2 regions of the Gorillibacterium sp. sgz306347 genome follow, and region 2 is predicted to be linked to the other one. Evidence: predicted binding sites of a transcription regulator. Region 2 holds the regulator's gene; the other holds the start of a gene.
What was found. Region 2 encodes NrdR, which represses ribonucleotide reductase genes. Its sites were predicted from a motif close to AACACNATATATNGTGTT; they were not measured.
Positions count from the first base shown of each region.

Region 1: a site for NrdR is predicted at 6,018-6,035, ahead of AC6I6H_RS18790 (adenosylcobalamin-dependent ribonucleoside-diphosphate reductase). Genes of this name have one in related genera too.

Region 1 is NZ_JCAPET010000046.1:1,376-11,764, reverse strand. Features, by position in the region: gene AC6I6H_RS18810 (glycoside hydrolase family 43 protein) at 1-183, shown strand, start outside; gene AC6I6H_RS18805 (glycoside hydrolase family 27 protein) at 213-1,493, shown strand; gene AC6I6H_RS18800 (DNA alkylation repair protein) at 1,640-1,759, opposite strand; gene AC6I6H_RS18795 (hypothetical protein) at 2,189-2,578, shown strand; gene AC6I6H_RS18790 (adenosylcobalamin-dependent ribonucleoside-diphosphate reductase) at 3,331-5,973, opposite strand; gene AC6I6H_RS18785 (DEAD/DEAH box helicase) at 6,468-8,162, shown strand; gene AC6I6H_RS18780 (YqhG family protein) at 8,159-9,640, shown strand; gene AC6I6H_RS18775 (hypothetical protein) at 9,760-10,389, shown strand, end outside.
Region 2 is NZ_JCAPET010000059.1:11,887-22,275, forward strand. Features, by position in the region: gene AC6I6H_RS20485 (HAD family hydrolase) at 1-761, opposite strand, end outside; gene polA (DNA polymerase I) at 936-3,647, shown strand; gene mutM (DNA-formamidopyrimidine glycosylase) at 3,764-4,636, shown strand; gene AC6I6H_RS20500 (MntP/YtaF family protein) at 4,803-5,519, shown strand; gene coaE (dephospho-CoA kinase) at 5,532-6,128, shown strand; gene AC6I6H_RS20510 (lytic transglycosylase domain-containing protein) at 6,125-6,688, shown strand; gene AC6I6H_RS20515 (alpha/beta-type small acid-soluble spore protein) at 6,787-7,011, opposite strand; gene nrdR (transcriptional regulator NrdR) at 7,110-7,592, shown strand; tRNA gene AC6I6H_RS20525 (tRNA-Ala) at 7,694-7,769, shown strand; gene AC6I6H_RS20530 (hypothetical protein) at 8,106-8,771, shown strand; gene AC6I6H_RS20535 (ABC transporter ATP-binding protein) at 9,125-9,826, shown strand; gene AC6I6H_RS20540 (ABC transporter permease) at 9,831-10,389, shown strand, end outside.

The sequences.
Region 1 (10,389 bases), on a different contig from region 2:
GACCGTGAGCGGTACAGCTTCTTTGCCCGGATATCGGGAGAAGAGGTTCTTTTGGGAACGGCACAAACCAAATACCTTTCGACTGAAGTTGCCGGAGGATTTACAGGTGTGCTCATCGGATTGTATGTTGTCGGAAAGGACAGTCAGGCCGAGTTCTCCAATTTCAAATGCGAGTACCTGTAAATGACGGATAAAAGCAAAGGAGATTCGCGATGGATCATAAAGCTGCTGCGCTTACTCCGCCGCTTGGCTGGAACAGCTGGGATTGTTATGGAGCGGCCGTAACGGAGGATGAAATCCGGGGCAATGCGGAATACATGGCAAAGCATTTGAAGGAATTCGGTTGGCGTTACATAACCGTGGATATTCAGTGGTATGAACCCTATGCGGCATCCTCTCAATACCGGCCGTTCGTTGAGCTGGTCATGGATGATTATTCCCGCCTGATGCCCGCGGAGAACCGGTTCCCTTCCGCAGCGGGCGGCAAAGGGTTTAAGCCGCTGGCCGATTACGTTCACAGCCTGGGCCTTCAATTCGGCATTCACATCATGCGCGGCATTCCCCGCCAAGCCGTGCATGCCGCTGCTCCGGTTCGGGACACCACTGCGACAGCGCGCGAAATCGCGCATCCCAACTCCATCTGTCCGTGGAATACGGATATGTATGGCGTAGACGCCTCGAAGGAAGGGGCGCAGGCCTATTACGATTCCCTTTTTGAGCTGTATGCAGAATGGGGCGTTGATCTGGTAAAGGTGGACGATATTGCGGCTTCCAGGCTGTACGGCACCCATCAGCCGGAGATCGTCCTGATCTCCAGGGCGATTGCTCGCTGCGGCCGCCCCATGGTGCTGAGCCTTTCACCCGGCCCCGCACCGGTGGAGTACGCGGCATTCTTCGCCGGGCATGCCAACATGTGGCGCGTCACGGACGACTTCTGGGACCAATGGCCTTTGCTGCTGGATATGTTCGACCGCTGCCGGACATGGCAGGGCGTCCCCGAGGAAGGCTGCTGGCCGGACTGCGACATGCTGCCGCTCGGCCACATCGGCATTCGGTCAGTAGACGGCGGGGGAACAGACCGCTGGACCCGTTTCACGCGGGACGAGCAGTTGACGATGCTGTCGCTTTGGAGCATCTTCCGCTCCCCGCTCATCTTTGGCGGAGAATTGCGGGACTGCGACGAATGGACATTGTCTCTGCTTACCAACCGGGATGTGCTGCGCATGCACCGGGAAAGCCGCTCGGCCAAAGAAGCCTTACGCGAGGGAGAACTGATTATCTGGACGGCCGAAGGCGTTGAAGGCTTCCGTTACGCCGCCGCGTTCAACATTGGTGACAACCCGCTTCCGCTCAACCTGGAGCTGGAGAAGATCGGATTGGCGGGCTGCCGGGAGGGAACCGAGCTGTGGAGCGGAGCGACGGCCGAGCTTGAGGCCGGCGTAGTCCGGGCTGTCATACCGCCGCATGGGGTGCGTTTGTATCGGTTTTTTTAACGACAAAGGGGCAGCCGGATTATCCGACCGCCCCTTTGCTTTTCCATTTTGGATAAGAAACGAATGCTCTGCAGTCCACTTTCTCCGTTAGTCGAAAATGTTTGGGAAACGCAATGAACCGTTTGAATTTCGATGATAATGTCCTTTCATGCATATCTAAAAGAAACTCTCGGCATATTTAGGTGATTATTAACAAGATAATCAATGACCGCTTTTTTATTTACGTGTGAAAAAGACTTGAGCATCCAACCGTATCCTTTAAGCACTCATTCATGTTCATCATTCAAAGCGTTAACCTTAAATTCACTAAATAAGCAGGGGAAGCCAAGTTTTTCTTGTGAAGATGGTCACAATTATGATGTTATCGATGGGGTTATCCATTTTGGCTCCCGTGAAAAAGAAGGCGAATATTGGTCTTTGTGGCTTAGGAATTATGAGCACTATTTGGAAGAACAGCGCCATCCAGGGAACCAACGATATTGGCAGGGATCACCTCATTACAGGGAAGTCATGTGGCAGCACATTAATAAGCTTCGACCGCGAATCATTGTTGATATGGCTTGCGGTACCGGTAGTGGCATCAAATACATGATTGAGCGAATAGATTGGCCTGTTACTGTCATCATGACCGATTTGAGCCACAGTATACTGAAATGGAACCGGTTTTTTTCTCGGACGAATGGAAAAATCCATATGTGGACATCGTGTATATGGCCTGTGATTGTGCTGCACTTCCTTTAGCTGATAACTGCGTGGATGTTGTCTTTTCTAATGGCGGGTTTTGCGGAAGGATATCGTGCGCACATGCGGTCTACAATATCAGCACAGTCGAAGATCATCAAAGTGATAATACAAAAAAGTGGATTGAACTTTATTCAATTCATGATCCGAGTTATCACCCTGAAAAAGATAAGATGCGTGACATCTCTCAATGGCTTGATAAGTGCAAGAATATTGGTTATCACAAAAATGAAGCCACGTTAATTTATGGAGAACTTCCTGCTCCTGCTGATGGTGTTTTCCCCTTTGAAAACGAAGTTTTACAGTGGATGGCAGAATATGTTGTAGTCTCTCAGAAAGTATAGTTGCTTCCGGTTCAATCCTTGATCTTTGGTCAAGGATTTTTCAATTTTCTTATTGACTTTTTATAGCTGGTCTTTCACCACGCTCTACTGCCCGTTAGCCACCCGTGCCCCGGCGGGGTACCACAGAATATGAAGTTGCGTTATTTCAGGGTGGATTTTTTGGCTATGTCGTGGTCCAATATCCATCACGCGCCGGGAGCTTTGGTCATGGGGCGCCGGAAGGGGCCGGACAAATTCTAACGGTTGCCAGCGAGCTTATTTGGCTTAAAACGAAGCTTTTTAAAATCTAACGGTTGCCACGGAGCTTATTTGGCTCGGAGAGGGGGCGTTTTGGTCTTTTGAGGGCAAATAAGCTCTCCCACAACCGTTAGAAATGGAAACAGGGGTTTTTGGGGTGAATAAGCGCTGTGGCAACCGTTAGCCACCCATGCCCCGGCGGGGTACCACAGAATATGAAGTTGCGTTATTTTCAGGGTAGCTTAATGAAGTTTTGACAATCTAATACTTTAAATTCTCAGCCTGCAACTTTACTTTGCATTTGACATTAAAACTATAAAATAAAAAACGTGAGAGCAACTATCGCTTCCCACGTTTTTACATTGTTCTTAGAACAAAACTTGTTTTCAAGACGCATTACAAATCAAAGGAAAATCCTTCTTCAATTTGAATAAAATGAATCATCGTGTATTTTCATACCGCAAAAGGTATAAATATAATTTTCTCGTTTTCGTCTTCGTCTAAAATATTTCTTCTTACGAGCACTTGCTGTACCCGCAGTTGGCGCAGGTTTTGCAGCCTTCCGTGTTGATCAGCGAGATCGAGCCGCAGGATGGGCAGATGTCTTTGCTCGTGTCGAGCAGGGACAGGTCGTCCGTCAGCGCGTGTCCGCCGTGCGAAGAAGGCGCGGCTGCGGCCGGAACCGCGGGAGCCGGCGCCGGAGCGGCAGGCTGCATCGTGAAATGCGCGGCGCGGGAATCGCCCGACGTGCCGTTCGAGCCGGCATTCGCTGCGGTGTGCAGCTCCAGCGCTTTGGCAACGGCGTCGGCGATGGACTCGACGCGGTTGGCGCCGAAGCCGATGGCGCCCGAACCGCCGATGCCCTTCAGGTGCTTGATCAGCAGGTTCACTTTGTTGCCGTGGTCGCCGTAGCGCAGGAACAGGGAGCATACCCGGCCGAGCGCTTCCGCCATGGCGAAGACGTCGGAGCCGGCTTTGCCTACGTTCAGGAAGATTTCGCTCGGCGCGTCGTTCAGATCGTTGATCGTGATGTACGCCATGCCGAACGGCGTGTTGATTTTATAGGTGGCCCCGCGCAGAATTTGCGGGCGGCGTTTGTATTCCTTGTCGATGACCTTTGTTTCCTTCGGCGCCGCGGAGACCGCAAGCACCGGAGCTTCTGCTGTATCGGCCGCTGCCGCCGCTGCCGTTTTTTGCTCCGTTTTGCCTTCCTCTGCCTTGTCTTCCTTCTTGCCGGTCGACAATACCTGTTCGTTGCGGCTGCCGTCGCGGTAGATCGTCACGCCTTTGCAGCCGAGGTCGAAGGCCAGCTCGTACAGCTTCTTCGTGTCTTCCACCGTAAAGTCGTGCGGCGCGTTCGCCGTCTTAGAGATCGAGCTGTCCACCCAGCGCTGGATGGCGGCCTGTACGCGGATGTGGTCCTCCGCCGAAAGAGTCATAGCCGTCACGAAGTGAGACGGAAGCTCTTCGCCCGGATGCTTTTCCAGCCATTCCTGGGCGATCGGCACGTATTGCTTGTCGAAGCCGAGCCGGCTTTGGCGGAAATATTCAAACGCGAAGTACGGCTCGATGCCGGTCGACGTGCCGACCATTGTGCCCGTGCTGCCGGTCGGCGCCTGGGTGATGACGGTGACGTTGCGCATGCCGTTCTTGCGGATCGATTCGCCCACTTCCGGGTAGACCTCGATCATGTTTTTCATAAAGCCGCTTTGCAGATACAGGTCCTTGTCGAAGTGCTTGAAGGAGCCTTTTTCCGCCGCAATTTCGGAGGAGGCCAGGTAGGATTCCCGGGCGATAAAGCCGTACAGCTTATCCAGGAATTCGAGCGATTCCGGGCTGCCGTAGCGAACTTCCAGCTTGATCATCAGCTCGGCAAGGCCCATCGAGCCCAGGCCGACGCGGCGTTCGCCCTGCTGGTTCACGCGGTTTTCTTCGAAGTGGTACGGCGTCTTGTCAATGACGTTGTCCAGGAAACGGGTCGAGTAGCGAACCACCTGGCCAAGTTCTTCCCAGGCCACGTCATGCTTGTCCGCGTCGTAGAACTTGGACAGGTTGATGGCCGACAGGTTGCAGACGCCCCAGGCCGGCAAGCCCTGCTCGCCGCACGGATTCGTGCAAATGATCGGGTTGAAATACCAGCTGTTGGACATCTGATTGTAGTATTCCATAAAAACGACACCCGGCTCGGCGGATTTCCAAGCCGATTCGATGATCGTGTGCCACACTTCGCGGGCTTTGACCGTGCGGACGGTTTTGACCGGCTTGCCGGCCTTCTTCCATTTGTCCAGGTCGCCGTCCCAGGTTTCGTTGTAGTCGGCCACCGAGGTGTCCGGGAACACGAGGTCCCAATCCAGATCTTCCTTCACGGCCTTCATGAAGGCGTTGCTGACGCAAACCGACAGGTTGGCGTTCGTCACCTGGCCCATCGTCTGCTTGACCGTGATGAAATCCATCAGGTCCGGGTGCCAGTCGTTCAGCATCAGCATGAGCGCGCCGCGGCGGCTGCCGCCCTGCTCGATCAGGCCGGTCGTATAGCTGAACAGGCCGCCCCAGGACACCGCGCCCGAGGAGGAGCCGTTAACGCCTTTGACCACCGCCCGGCGAGGACGGAGCGAGGACAGGTTGATGCCCACGCCGCCGCCGCGCGACATGATTTCAGTCATTTCCGAAAGGGTCGCCATGATGCCGCCCCGGCTGTCATGCGGAGACGGGATAACGTAGCAGTTGAACAGCGTCAGCTCGTCGCTTGCGCCGGCGCCGGCCGCGATCCGGCCGCCGGGAACGAGCTTCCAGTCGTCCAGAATGCTGCGGAACTTCTCGGTCCATTCCTTGCGTTTGGCAGGGGTCGCTTCCACCGAGGCCATGGCCGCCGCCAGACGGTCCCACAGCTCCTCCGGGGTTTTCTCCTGGGTGAGCGTCAGCTTCTCCACGTCCGATTCCACCACGTCTCCGCTGCGCACCTTCACCTTTACCTTGTTTCCGGTGCGTTCGATGACCTCGCCCACTTCCTTGGCCGGGAATTTCGGGTCGTCCTTGGTCAGAACGAGAACCGTATCCCCCACTTTCGTGCCGCTGGTGTCGGCGTTTTTCATGGCGTAGCGGTCCAGAAAAATCTTTTCGCTGAGACCTTCCAAGCGCTTCGTCTGCATCATGCTCATTGCCAGTACCCCTTTCTATGATTGTCCGCGAATAACGGATATGTAACCCAATATTTAGTGCAGCACTCATTATACATTACAACATTTTGTGGATCGAGTGGGACGAGGATCGTTTTTCCGGGTTAACCCGCCATTCTTTCGCCGAAGCTGTCCTTTTCGCCTGCGCGCTCTCTTTTTGATGATGAATGGTGAGATTTCTCACACCCGCGAGCGGCCCCAAACCGCGAGGCCTTGCCCCGCAAGGCTTCTCCCCTTCTTACACGCCGGGCCGCCAAACGAATCAAGATGTAGACAATAAAAAAGAATGAAACACAGGATATAGTATTTTCATCACCAAAAAGCCATGACCGTACGATCCCCATTCGCCTTTTACGGAAACGGAACTTATCTATCATACCTCAAAAACCAAGGCGGGTTCCAGTCCCTTTTTTAGGCGGTTATGAAACTTCCCGGCTTCGTCCATACTAGTTTTACCAACTTGAGGGAGGTGCCCCATGCGTCAGTCCGAATCGGCCGATTTGGTGAAAAAGCTGGACGGCACGGTGGAGCTCCGGTTTGAACGCGGCTGGCTGTCCGAACTGGAATCCCGCGTGGACAAAAACGGCCCTTGGGACAACCCCGAGCTGTACCGCCTTGCCCTGGAAGCGGAGGAGGCCCGGCTGATCCGCCGGTTCGACGACCTGCAATGCCTCGCTCATCTTCCCGGATTCGTTCCGCTCGCGCACCAGACGGACGCCGCCCGAAAGGTGCTTTTCGACATGCGCGGGCGCGCCATTCTCGCCGACGAAGTGGGCCTTGGCAAAACCATTGAAGCCGGACTTGTGCTCAAAGAATATATGGTGCGCGGACTGGTCAAAAAGGCGCTTATTCTCGTTCCCGCCTCCCTTGTGCTGCAATGGGTGCGCGAGCTGAACCAGAAGTTCGGCATTCCCGCCTCCGCCCAGAAAAAAGCCTACATGTGGACCTCCGCCGAAGTGATCGTCGCTTCGCTCGATACCGCCAAGCGCCCGCCCCACCGGGACATCGTGCTGGGGCTCGATTACGACATGCTTATCATTGACGAAGCCCACAAGCTGAAAAACAAAAAGACCACGAACTACCAGTTCGTCAGCGGCCTGCGCCGCAAATACTGCCTGCTCCTTACGGCGACTCCCGTCCAGAACGACATGGACGAGCTTTACAACCTGATTCACGTCCTGAAGCCCGGCCAGCTTGGCGGACAGGGCAGCTTTCAGGACAAATTCGTCGCGGACAAACGCGTGCCCAAAAACGAGGACCTGCTCCAAGGCGAATTGTCCAAAGTGATGATCCGCAACCGGCGCTCGGACGGGGCGGTCGATTTTACCAAACGCGTCGTCAAAAACATTCCCCTCAGCCTTTCGCCCGAGGAACAGGCGCTGTACGACGGGGTGACCCGGTTTGTAAAGGAACGCTACGACGAGCTGGGACGAGGTGCGGCCAGCGCGTTTACTTTGGTGACGCTGCAGCGTGAGGTGTGCAGCAGCCGGGACGCTGTTTTCGTGACGCTCGTCAACCTGTTTAAGAAGCTCCCGGAAGAATCTCCCCTCCGGCAAAAGGTGTGGGAACTGGTGGCGCTGATCCGCGGCATCACGGCCAACACGAAAGCCGAAAAAGTGCTGGAGCTGATAAAGGGGATCGGAGACAAGGCGATTGTGTTTACCGAATACCGGGCCTCGCAGGAATATTTGCTGAAGTTTCTGAAGGACAACGGCCTCTCTGCCGTTCCTTACCGGGGCGGGATGAACCGGGGCAAAAAGGACTGGATGATGGACCTGTTCCGCGGCCGCGCGCAGGTGCTGATCGCCACAGAGGCGGGCGGCGAAGGGATCAACCTGCAATTTTGCCATCACATGATCAATTTCGACCTGCCCTGGAACCCGATGCGGCTGGAGCAGCGGATCGGCCGGGTGCACCGGCTCGGCCAGCAGCACGACGTGAGCATTTACAACCTCTCGACGCTGGGCACCATCGAGGAGCACATCCTCCATCTGCTGCACGAAAAAATCAACATGTTCGAGCTGGTTATCGGCGGACTCGATCACATCCTGGAGCAAAAAGCGACGCTGGAAAACGATTTGATGAAGCTGGTGCTGGAAGCGGACGGAGATGCGGACATCCGGACGCGGCTGGACCGGTTCGGAGATTCCCTGCTGGAGGCGAGCCCGTGAACAGTGCCCAAATTGAACGCTATCTGCTTCGTTTTCTGGAAGCGATGGACTGCGCGGTGCTGGACAAAACGGAGTCCGCCGTGCTCGTCAAGCTGTCCGTAGAGGCGGACCGGGAGCTGACCGGCCGCTCCTATTACTGGGACTTTGTCGAAAGGACCGGCGCGCCCGCGGAAACGATGACCATGAAGTTTATTTTCAATCCCGACGCCGAGCCGCTCGCGGGCACGCTCCCGCCGGGGGGAGGTCCGGGCATTCCGTTCCCGCCCGCCGGCCCCCGGCCGCCGCTTGGGCCGGTAACCGGCCCGTCGCCGGGACCGGTGACGGGACCGGCTCCCCCGCCCCCTGCGGGCCGCGCTCCGTTCGGCCAGCCCGGCCCGGCAATGGGGGCGGCGGGAGCGAATGCGCCCGGAATGCCGGGAGTAGCGGGTCAGCCGGGAGCGATCGCGTCCGGCATTCCGGGGATGGCGGGTCAGCCGGAAGCGGTGGCACCCGGAGCTCCTCCCGGCGCCCCGGACAGCATCCTCGGCCGGTATTTCGGCATTACGCTTCCCAGTCCCGTGGGCCGGGTGCCGACCGATACCGTCACCTTCGGCAGCCGCCGGCTGGAGCAAATTTTCCGGTCGGTCCGCAGCCGGGGAAGCTGCGTCCGTCTGTTTGAGGAAGCCCGAAAGGCCTCCGGCGCGCCGCCTTCCTCTTATTCCACCTGGCTCTGCGTCAACTACAAGATCGAGCTGATCTGCGACATGAAGCGGGAAGAGCTGCACTCCCTTGCGGTGAACCTGAACAGCGGCGAGATTGAGACGGATTTCTGGAAGCGGATCGGCAAACGCAAGCTGACCCCCAAGCTTCCGGCGGGCATCCACCTCGTTCCTCCCGTGCTGACCCTGAAAAAGGGCGCTTCTTTGCTGGAAAGCTATCTGGAAAAACAGCTCAAAGGTTATGACCGGACTTGGGCGGAGGATGCGGCGGTTCGTCTGCGGGAGGAATGGGCGAGGATTGACGGGTATTACGGCGATCTGCTGGCGGCTGCGCCGGAGCCGGAGCAAGCGAAGCCCGGTGAAGCGCAGGCAGCCGGTCGGCCGCTCGGGGCTGCGGCATCTTCTGCGCGGCTGGCGGAAACCCAAACCGGAAGCGGCGGCATTGCTCCCAAGAAAGCGGAGGGGGAAGCCTGGGAAGACCCCTCCACCGGCTTTGCGCCGAAGGTATTGCAGGAGAATGCCAGGCAAGCCTCCTCCACCGACTCTGCGCCGGAGCTATCGGAGGATAAAGCGCTAACTGCCACTGTTGCCGGCGGCCCCGCACCGGAGACTCGGGAAGAAGACGAGGCGCTTCTGGCGCGGAACGCGCTCGAGGCGGAGTACATGCTGCGGAGGCAAGAGGCCGAATGGCAGTACCGGCCGCGCATCCGGGTATCCGCCGTCAATTGCGGCCTTTTCCATCTGAGGGACCGCCCGGCGGGAGCCGACGAAACCCGCTAACCCCCGGCATAAAAGGGGAAGAAAAGCGGCGCTTCGCCACCGCGAACCAACAGCCTTTTTCCTCCGGGGCTTGTACAATGACAACAGCTTCCCATCGAAGAAAGAAACGGCGGTGACCTATGAATCTGATTTGGAAAAAAGCTGCGCTGGGCGGCCTTATGGCAGCCAGCCTGCTCTGCCCGGCGCTCCAGGGTACGGCGGCGCTTTCCGCCGGTGCGGCAGGAACTTCGTCTGCAACCGGGGCCGCTCTGTCGCCAGCGTCCGCTACGGCGGCCCCGTTCGCCGGCCGGCCGGAACCGGCTCCCGCTCCTTCCCACGCCGGCTTAAAATGGAGGAACTCAACCGAAAAGGCTCCGCCGTCCGCCTCCGCTCCGCTAGCGGCGATCCTTTCGGCTTCCGGCGGCCGCGTCTCCACTGCCAAGGATGCAGCCGCCCCCGCTTATGGGCTCGATACGGAAACGGATCGGAGTACCCGTGCCTCCGACATACTTTCGGATAAACCTCCGATTACGGCGGTTGAAGCGACCGAGAATCCGCTGAAGGACGAGGCTGCTCCCGTTTCACAGGCGGAACTGAACCGGCGCGTCCGGGAATGGATCGCGGCCTTGTCCGGCGAGCCCGGCTTCGAGGGATGGAAGCGGTCGGCTTATACCATATCACCTCTCGGTCCGGGCACGCATTCCTGGCTCATCACCTTAACCGAAGGCGTACGCGAAACGGGGTATCTGGTGGCCGCATACGATCCGGAC
Region 2 (10,389 bases):
CGCACGATTAGAATCCGGCTGCTGCTGGACTGCCGGAGAACCGGTTCACCGGCGGCGTCTCCCTGCTTCAGCCAGGCTGCGTCTATCCCGGCCGCAAGAGCGCCCTTCACGTCGCAGCGCCAGGAGTCGCCGACCATCAGGGCATCTTCCGGCCGTGCTTTCAGCGCTTGCAGCGCCAGCCGGAATAGCGCGGGATGCGGTTTGGCGCGCCCGCCGGCCCGGTCCGGGCTGAACAGGCGGCCAGGCGGAAGCAGATCGCCGAGCCCCGCGCGCTCGATGCGCCGGAGGAGCCGCCTGCGCGAGCCGTTGCTCACGGCCGCGATGCGGCCGCGTCCGGCGAGCTCCGCGAGCGACGGCCGTGCGTCGGCGTAGAGCTGCGGCCGCGCGTCGGCGCGCTCGCGGATGCGGGCGCCGAGCGCTTCGGCCGCGCCCGCGCCGCCGGCGGGCAGGCCCGCGAGTGCGGCCCGCAGGCAGGCGGCCCGCTGCGTGCGGCCGGCCTGCGGGCGGCCTGCAGCGCCGGCGCGTGAACCGGCGCGGCCGCGGCTTGCCCGCGCGCCGGTTTGCGCGAGCCGCGTCTCCTCGCGGCGGTAGGCGGCGAGCGCGAGCCGCGCCGTTTCGGCGGCATCGCGGTCCCAGCGCGCCGCAAATTCCTCCACCACTTCGAGAAAAGCATGCTCGAACGTGGCGGCCGGATCGATCAACGTTCCGTTCAGATCAAACAGTATGGCTTTTTTTTCGCCCGAGGCAAATAACGGCTTCATCCGGCAGCCCCCATCCCTTCTGCGCCTGTGGCCTTTTCCCAAAGGAATATGCCGCGCCGCAAGGTTTTATCCGGCGGATGCGATATGCTATGATGGAGAAAGGTTGTCCTGTGACAACCGCCTACGCTGGAAGCAACAGGCGGATCAACGCCAATGCCATAAATGAGGTGGACCATGAGCAAATTGATTCTGATCGACGGAAACAGCATTGCCAGCCGTGCGTTTTACGCGCTGCCGCTTTTGAGCAATTCCGCCGGTTTGCACACCAACGCGGTTTACGGCTTTACGACCATGCTGCTGCGCTTGATCGAAGAAGAGAAGCCGACGCATTTTCTCGTCGCGTTCGATGCCGGGAAAGTCACGTTCCGCCACACGGAGTACAAGGAGTACAAGGGAGGCCGGGCGAAAACGCCGCCGGAGCTTTCCGAACAGTACCCGCTGATCAAGGAGCTGGTCAAAGCGTTTGGCATCGCCCAGTTTGAGCTGGAGGGCTATGAGGCGGACGACATCATAGGCACGATGAGCCGCGCCGGGGAAGCGGACGACCTGCAGGTGGTCATCGTCACCGGCGACAAGGACATGCTGCAGCTGGCGTCGGACCGCGTCACCATCGCCCTGACACGCAAGGGGGTCAGCGAGACCGAGCGGTTCGATCCGGCGCATCTTCAGGATACATACGGGCTGGAGCCCGACCAAATCCGCGACCTCAAAGGGCTCATGGGCGATTCCTCGGATAACATTCCGGGCATCCCCGGGGTCGGTGAAAAAACCGCTTTAAAGCTGCTTCATGAATACGGAAGCGTCGAAAAGGTTTTGGAATCGGCCGACGGCATCAAAGGAAAGCTGGGCGAGAAGATCCGCGCCCATGCCGAGGAAGCCCGCATGAGCAAAGAGCTGGCGACCATTTTCCGCGAAGTGCCGATGGATATATCCTGGGACGACAAAACCTACAAAGGCTTTGACGGGCAAGCCCTGGCGGCCATGTTTCGCAAGCTGGAGTTCAAGTCTCTTCTCGAAAAGCTCGATTTCGGCGCAGGGGCCGCACCGGCCGACGGGGCCTCCGCGAAAGGAGCGGAGGCCGGAGCGGAAGAAGGCTCCGGGGCGGATACCCGAAGCGAAACCCGCCCGGATCAGCCCGTCGTTATCCTGGATGAGGCCGGACTGGCCGACTTCGCCGCCCGACTGGATACGGTCGATACCGTGCACGTCGAATCAGCCGGCGAGAACCCCCATACGGCGGACTTCCTCGGCATGGCTTTTCAAACCGTTGAGGCCGGCTACTTTTTGGCCAAAGACTTGCTATTGTCTGATTCGGCTGCGGCCATTCGCGATTGGCTGGCTGACCCCCGGAAGCCAAAGGCAATCTTCGACCTGCATCGGGCGAAAATCGTTTTGTCCTGGCTGGGGATCACGCTGAAGGGCTGCGCGTTCGATGTCATGCTTGCGACTTACCTGCTGGACCCGACCGAGTCCACCCAGACGCTTCATGCGCTGGCTTTTAAATACGGATTGCGTGACATTCCCGACGACGCCGACGTCTTCGGCAAAGGCGCGAAATTCAAGGTTCCCGATACCGAAACGCTCGCTGCTCATTTGTGCCGGAAAGCCGCTGCGGTCAGAGAGCTTCAGGACATCCAGAAACGGGAGCTGGACGAAAAGGAAATGACCGGGCTGTTCTTTGACCTGGAGCTTCCGCTGGCGGCGCTTCTGGCCGAGATGGAGCTGCAGGGCGTCAAAATCAACCCGGACCAGCTCCGCGACTTCGGAACCGAGCTGAACGAACGGATCGCGGCCATTGCGGCGGACATCTACCGCCATGCGGGCGGGGAATTCAATCTGAATTCGCCCAAGCAGCTGGGGGATGTGCTGTTTAACCGGCTGGGCCTGCCCGTCGTCAAAAAAACCAAAACCGGCCCGTCCACGGATGTCGAGGTGCTGGAGCGTCTGCGAGCCAAGCACGAGATTGTTGCGCATATCCTGGATTACCGGACGCTCGCCAAGCTTCAGTCCACTTATATAGAAGGATTGCTCAAAGAGGTCCGGTCCTCCACAGGTAAAATTCATACGTATTACCGTCAGACGATCACGGCCACCGGACGGCTGAGCAGCCAATTCCCGAACCTGCAAAACATTCCGATCCGTCTGGAGGAAGGTCGCAAAATCCGCAAGGCTTTTGTTCCCTCGGAGGAAGGCTGGCTGATTCTGGCCGCCGATTATTCCCAGATCGAGCTGCGGGTGCTCGCCCACATTTCCGGCGACGAACGGCTGCAGGAAGCGTTCCATCACGACATGGACATCCATACCAAAACGGCGATGGACGTTTTCGGCGTAAAGGAAGCGGAGGTGGACCGCAACATGAGGCGTTCCGCCAAGGCGGTCAACTTCGGGATTGTTTACGGCATCAGCGACTACGGCCTTTCGCAAAACCTGGACATTTCCCGCGCGGAGGCGGCGAAATTCATCGAGCAGTATTTTGCCGTTTTCCAGGGCGTCCGCAAGTACATGGACGACATCGTCAAGTCGGCGCGGCGCGACGGGTATGTCACGACGCTTCTGAACCGCCGCCGTTACCTGCCGGAAATCAACGGCTCCAATTACAACCTCCGTTCCTTTGCCGAGCGGACTGCGATGAACACGCCGATCCAGGGCACCGCGGCGGATATCATCAAGCTGGCCATGGTCAAAATGGCGGCCCGGCTGAAGGAAGAGAAGCTGCAAAGCCGGATGCTGCTCCAGGTGCATGACGAATTGGTGTTTGAAGTGCCCCCGGAGGAAAAAGAAATCATGGAACGCCTCGTACCCGAAATTATGGAGAACGCCCTCCAGTTGTCCGTTCCGCTAAAGGTGGAAGTGGAAAGCGGAGCCGACTGGTACGACGCCAAGTAAAACGGCCGATTGCCAATCAAAACGGGTAGCCCGGAAGGCTCTCTTGCGGTATGCTTAAAGAAGCGGTTTTTTATTCGCTTGCTTATCAAGCATTTCAACAAGAGGTGAATTCATCCATGCCGGAATTGCCCGAGGTGGAAACGGTCGTCCGGACCCTGAACCGTCTGGTCGCCGGAAAAACCATCGCATCGGTCACGGTTCTGCTTCCCCGCATCATCCGCCTGCCGGAAGAGCCGGAGCGGTTTTGTGAAGCGCTTGCCGGTCAAACCGTTCATTCCGTCGCGCGCCGTGGCAAGTTTATCCGCTTTTTGCTGGACGGGCTTACCCTGGTGTCCCATCTTCGGATGGAAGGGCGGTACGGAGTTTACCGGCCGGACGAGCCGGTCGAAAAGCATACCCATGTCATCTTTCATTTTACCGACGGAACCGAGCTCCGGTACAAAGACGTGCGCCAATTTGGCACCATGCACATCTTCCGCACCGGAGAAGAATGGAACGGGCCGCCGCTGCATAAACTTGGACTTGAACCGCTTGACCCGGAATTTACGGCCGCCCTGCTCGCGGACAAGCTCCGCGGCCGGGCGACCAAGCTCAAACCTCATCTATTGAATCAGGAAACCATCGCCGGCCTTGGCAACATTTATGTGGACGAAGCGCTGTTTCGGGCGGGGCTTCATCCCGAGCGGCCGGCCGGCTCGCTGACCCGGCCGGAAACCGTCCGGCTGCACGAGGCGATTGTCGGCGTTTTGCAGGAAGCGGTCGATGCCGGAGGCTCATCCATCAAGTCTTATGTCAATGGACAAGGCGAGATGGGCATGTTTCAGCAGCAGCTTCTCGCGTACGGACGGAAGGGAGAGCCCTGCAGCCGGTGCGGCAAGCCGATTGTGAAGGCAAGGCTGGGCGGACGGGGGACGCATTTTTGCCCCGGCTGCCAGAAGCTTCCCGTCAAGCGGGCGACCCGCGTCAAAAAAGTCGAGCCTCTGGGCTGACCGGAAGAACGGGAGACCGGAAAAGCACACGGGTCGGAGCCAAGACATATCCTTAAGGTAGGCTGTGCTCGGGGGGCGTTGCTCCCGGAGTCAAAGACCGGCCGTTCGCCGGCCGTCCAGCCCTATCAACGGGCCTGCTTTCATGGTCCGCGGGAGGGATATCGCGTTGGTTCCGATCATGTCCCTGTTTTTTCTTGCGCTTGCCGTCAGCTTGGACGGTTTCGGCGTCGGCGCCATGTACGGCTTGCGGAAAATCCGCATTCCCCTGTTTTCGGTTCTGATCATCGCCTGCTGCTCCGGTCTTGTGATATTGCTTTCCATGAAGGTCGGCGTCTGGCTGTCCGCTTTTCTGGCCCCGTCGGCGGCTAAAAACGTCGGTGCAGCTATCCTGGTCGGGATCGGCGGATGGACGGTGTTCCAGATGCTGATTCAGCGGGACGAGGGCGCCGCTTCGGATTCGGGAGGCGTGAGCGGGTTTTCGGCGGAGCCTCCCGAAGGTTCATTTGAATCGGCCGGACAACAGGCCGAGCTCTCATCCGTGCCGCCGGTTTTCTCCATTGAGCTGAAACGGATCGGCATCGTGATTCAGATTCTCCGCCGGCCTGCCTTGGCGGACGCCGACCGGTCGGGCGTAATTTCCGCTTCCGAAGCGGGACTGCTTGGCCTCGCCTTGTCGCTTGATGCGTTCGGCGCCGGCTTCGGCGCCGCGTTAATCGGATATTCCCCGGCTGCAACCGCCGGGCTGATCGCCTTGTCCAGCGCCGTTTTTTTATCGCTGGGGTTAAAGGTCGGGTTTCAATTGTCGGATTTGGGCTGGGTTCGCAAGCTGTCGGTATTGCCCGGCTGCCTGCTGATCCTGATGGGGATTCTCAAGTTTTTTTAGGAGTGTTTGGTTATGAATATAGGCCTCACCGGAGGAATCGCTTGCGGCAAAAGCACCGTTGCGGCCATGCTGGTCGAACGGGGCGCCGCGCTCGTGGATGCCGATGTGCTTGCCAGGGAAGCGGTCGAGCCCGGAACGGAAGGGCTCGGCCGGATCGCCCGCCGGTTCGGACGGGACATGCTGTCCGCCGACGGAACGCTGGACCGCAAAAAGCTGGGAGCGGCTGTGTTTGCCGACGCTGCGGCCCGCAAAGACCTGGACGCGATCCTGCATCCGATCATCCGTGGCATGCTGGAAACCCGAATTCGGGAATGGGAAGCGCATGCGCCGGACAAGCTGATCGTAGCGGACGTCCCGCTGCTTTTTGAATCCGGCATGCAGGATTTGGTCCGGGAAGTCATGGTCGTGTACGTGCCGGAGGAAGTGCAGCTGGACAGGCTGATGAAGCGGGACGGGCTCGGCGAAGCCCAGGCGCTTCAGCGCATCCGGGCACAGCTGCCGATCGAGGAGAAGCGGAAGCTTGCGGATGTCGTCATTCGGAATGACGGAAGCCGGAAGGAAACAAACCGGCAGGTGGCGGAATTTTGGCGGGATAAGGGTCTGCCATGAGAGTGCTGCGAAAAAAACGGGTGTCGGCTTTGCTGCTTGTCGCGCTTTTGCTTCTCGTTTTTGCGAATACTACATGGATCGGCAAATTGATGTATCCCATTCACTACCGGGGCACCATCGAAGCATCGGCTGCCGAAAACGGACTGGACCCGCTTTTCGTGGCGGCGGTCATCCGGGTGGAAAGCAATTACCGCGCTCAATCGGAATCGAGCAAAGGAGCCCTCGGCATCATGCAGATCATGCCGGACACGGCGAACTGGCTCATGGAACGCGATACGACGCTTGCGGATATCCGAAACCGGGATTTGACCGAGCCGGAAGCCAGCATCCGCCTGGGAACGCATTATTTGCAGTATTTGTTTGAGCGCTTTGGAGACAACCCCTCGACCGTTGCGGCTGCGTATAACGCCGGACACGGCAAAGTGGCCCGCTGGCTGGAGGATGACGTGTGGAACGGCACGCTGGCTGATGCGGACCGGATCCCGATCGTCGAGACGCGAAAGTATGTAAAATCGGTGGATTACTACTATACGAAATACAGCAAGGTTTACGGAAAGTGACGTTCCTTCCGTTTGCTTTCCGTTTTACAGGAAAGAAGCGCCGGAGAAGCCGCTAGGGCTTCTCCGACACTTCCTTTGCTTTACGGAATCGGATATCATTATTTAGATTGTCCTGCGAGTTGTTGCTCGGCGATTTGCACCAGGCGGCGGGTAATGTGGCCCCCGATCGCACCCGTATCGCGGGATGCCATATAACCATAGTAGCCGTCTTGCGGAATTTGAATGCCCAGTTCTTGCGCCACTTCGTACTTCAGTTGATCCAAAGCTTGGTTAGCTTGGGGTACAACCAGCACGTTGCTGCTTCTGGATTGTCCTGCTCCCATGTCTGTCACCTCCTTATCGGTTGGTAACTGTATTATGTGCCTTACGAAGGACTTCATTCAGGTAACCCTTGGCAAGAAAAGCGAGGAGGAAGAAAAGAATGAAATGCCCGTACTGCGACCACGTCGGGACCAAAGTGCTCGATTCCCGCGCGGCCAACGAAAACAAATCGATCCGCCGCCGCAGGGAATGCGAAAGCTGCCTGCGCCGGTTCACGACCTTTGAAATGGTGGAGGAAACGCCGCTCATGGTCATCAAAAAGGATGGCAGCCGGGAGGAGTTCAGCCGCGAAAAGATCATGCGGGGGCTCATCCGCGCCTGCGAGAAGCGCCCCGTTTCGGTGGAGCAGATGGAGACGATCGTCTCCAATGTGGAAAAACGCATCCGAGAAACCGCGCTTTCAGAGGTGGAGAGCCGTGACATCGGCGAGGCCTTGATGCAGGAGCTTTATTCGGTGGACGAGGTGTCGTACGTCCGGTTCGCTTCGGTGTACCGGCAGTTCAAGGACATCGACATGTTCATGAAAGAACTGTCCCAGCTGCTCAGCAAAAATCAGCTATCCGGCCAGGCGGACAAGGTATAACCGGCACGCAAAAAACTTTTTAAAAAAAGGGTTGCGCATTTCAAAGTTGTCCTGTATAATCATTTCTTGTGACCGGGTAATAACGGTTCGCAAGAAAACACGGGGCCATAGCTCAGCTGGGAGAGCGCATCGCTGGCAGCGATGAGGTCAGGGGTTCGATCCCCCTTGGCTCCACCATACATACACTATTGATACAGCCGATGCAGGCTGTTTTTTTGCATAGTTGTGTAGAAGTGCTGACGATGTGTACGATTTGTCGTACAAGTCTTGCCCTTAATCTCTGCCATTTGCTTGCTTTGTACGACTTGTCGTATGAAATCAGGTGTTTGAATGGCTGGACCGGGATATTTGTACGACAAATCGTACAAACTGTATTGAATCATTGGATTAAGCATCGATTTCGTATGACGAATCGTACAAAGTTACTTGTGGCGAAGCACGCCTCGACTAATTCTGCTTGCCTGGGCAGGAATTAGCGGGGCGTTTTTTTATTCCTAAAATGAGGCGATAACAATGAGTTTCGAAATCGAACATGAAAAGTGGATCAACTGGCATTTGAGTCATCGTAATGGAGAACGAAAAGATGCATTAAAGCGAGGGCACGGCTACGGTAACCAAACCTTTGCAGAGAAAATCTGGTGGCCGCTGGTGGGGCATTTTCAAAGCTTGCATCCGGAATACGAGGTGCTGGATTGGCGTGGACGGTCGTATTTTGTGGATTTCATGTGGATCATGGGAGCACTGCGCTTTGCATTCGAGATTATGGACTATGGCTCACACGGCAAGGACCGCACCAAATACCGGATGGATCTGAATCGTGGGCTATTCCTGCAGTCTCAACAATGTCACGTGATATCCATTTCGCTAGATGAAATGAAAGAAAACCCTGCGTTCATTCAATCGATTCTGCGTAATATGTTGGCCCCTTATTTCACATCCGGAAAGCCTTCGCTACAATCGTTTGCCAAAATAGAACGAATGCTGATACGCTATGCGGCATGTCATAACCGAAAAGTCCGCCCGGCCGAAGCGGCAATCGAACTTGACCTTCATAAACAAACGGTCATCAAATACTGTCGCGAGCTGGCACGCAAGGGGAAACTTCGGCCGATCCCTACCGGAACCACAGGAAAAATATACCAGTATGAACTTATAGGGTCAATTTTTCATTTTGAATGAGGTGATTAGCCCACAGTTTAAACTCGCTGGAACTGGAATAGGACCGGTTGATCTTAAACGATTGACCAGCCGGGGCATGCAAGCAGCGGAGCTTAAACGGAAAATCCTTGTTATCGCAAATGGACAGCTGCTGCACGAGGTTGAAATGAAACGGATTGCAGACTATTATGTTCAACTTTGGGCAACACCAACGTCGTAGATGATTTGTCATTATCGGTGAAGAAGGGAGAAACCTGCTTGGGTTGAACGCCCCGGCGTCAGGAAAAGTAAAATTGCTTACAATGCGTTTGACAAAGAAACACCGTGTTCATACGATTAAGTATCGGCAAGTCAAAGTCAAGGGAGAGAAACGGATGGCCTATATTGAGTTCAACCATGTGGTCAAGCAGTACGCTTCGGAGGGAGTGGTCATCCAGGCCTTGGAAGACGCAAGCTTTGCGGTTGAAAAGGGAGAGCTGGCCGTGATTTTGGGCGCCTCCGGGGCCGGCAAGACCACCGCCCTCAATATATTGGGCGGCATGGATACCGCCACGTCGGGCGATGTCATTGTGGACGGCGAAGTGATTTCGCGCTACACCAAGAAGCAGTTGGTGGGCTACCGCCGCACCGACATCGGCTTCGTGTTCCAGTTCTACAACCTGGTGCCCAATTTGACGGCTTTGGAAAATGTAGAGCTGGCCGCCCAGATCCGCCCGGATTCGCTGGACGCCTCGGAAACCTTGGATAAAGTGGGGCTCTCGGAGCGCAAAAACAACTTCCCCGCCCAGCTTTCCGGCGGAGAGCAGCAGCGGGTGTCCATCGCCCGCGCCATTGCCAAGAAGCCGAAGCTGCTTTTGTGCGACGAACCGACAGGCGCGTTGGATTACAACACCGGCAAGCAGATTTTGCAGCTGCTGCAGGACATGTGCCGACAAGAAAAGATTACGGTGCTCATCATCACCCATAACTCCTCGCTGGCGCCGATGGCGGACAAGGTGATTCATTTCAAGAACGGCCAGGTGGTCAAGACCGTACAGAATGAGCAGCCGGTTCCGATCGCGCAGATTGAGTGGTGACGCGATGAACAGGGCTTATCTCAAGGATAGCTGGCGTTCCATTCGAAAAGGCTGGAAACGGTTTTTGTCCATTCTGACCATCACCGCGCTGGGCGTCGCCATGCTGACAGGCTTGTATGCTTCGTGCATGGATATGTATTATTCGGCGGACAAGTTTTATGACCGGCAAAATTTGTTTGATATTCGGATTCTGTCCCCCCGGGGGCTTGCGGAAGAAGACGTGACCGCACTCAAAGAGGTAAACGGAGTGGAAACAGCCGAAGGGGCGTTCAGCCAACCCGTTCAAACGGAGGTGGCGGGAGCGGCGAAAAGCGCCGAGCTGAAGATGCTCGGCTCCGAAGGGATAAACGCTCCGTATCTCCTGGACGGGGCGCTGCCAGCCCGGGCAAAGGAAATCGCCGTCACGCAAAACTATCTGGATGAAAGCGGAGCGTCCGTAGGCGATGCCTTGACGATTGGCAGCGATACGTATACCATCACCGGCGTGGTTTTGGACCCCATGAATATTCAAAGCACCGGCATGGCCAGTGTATTCCGGGCCACCGTCGCCACGGACTATACCT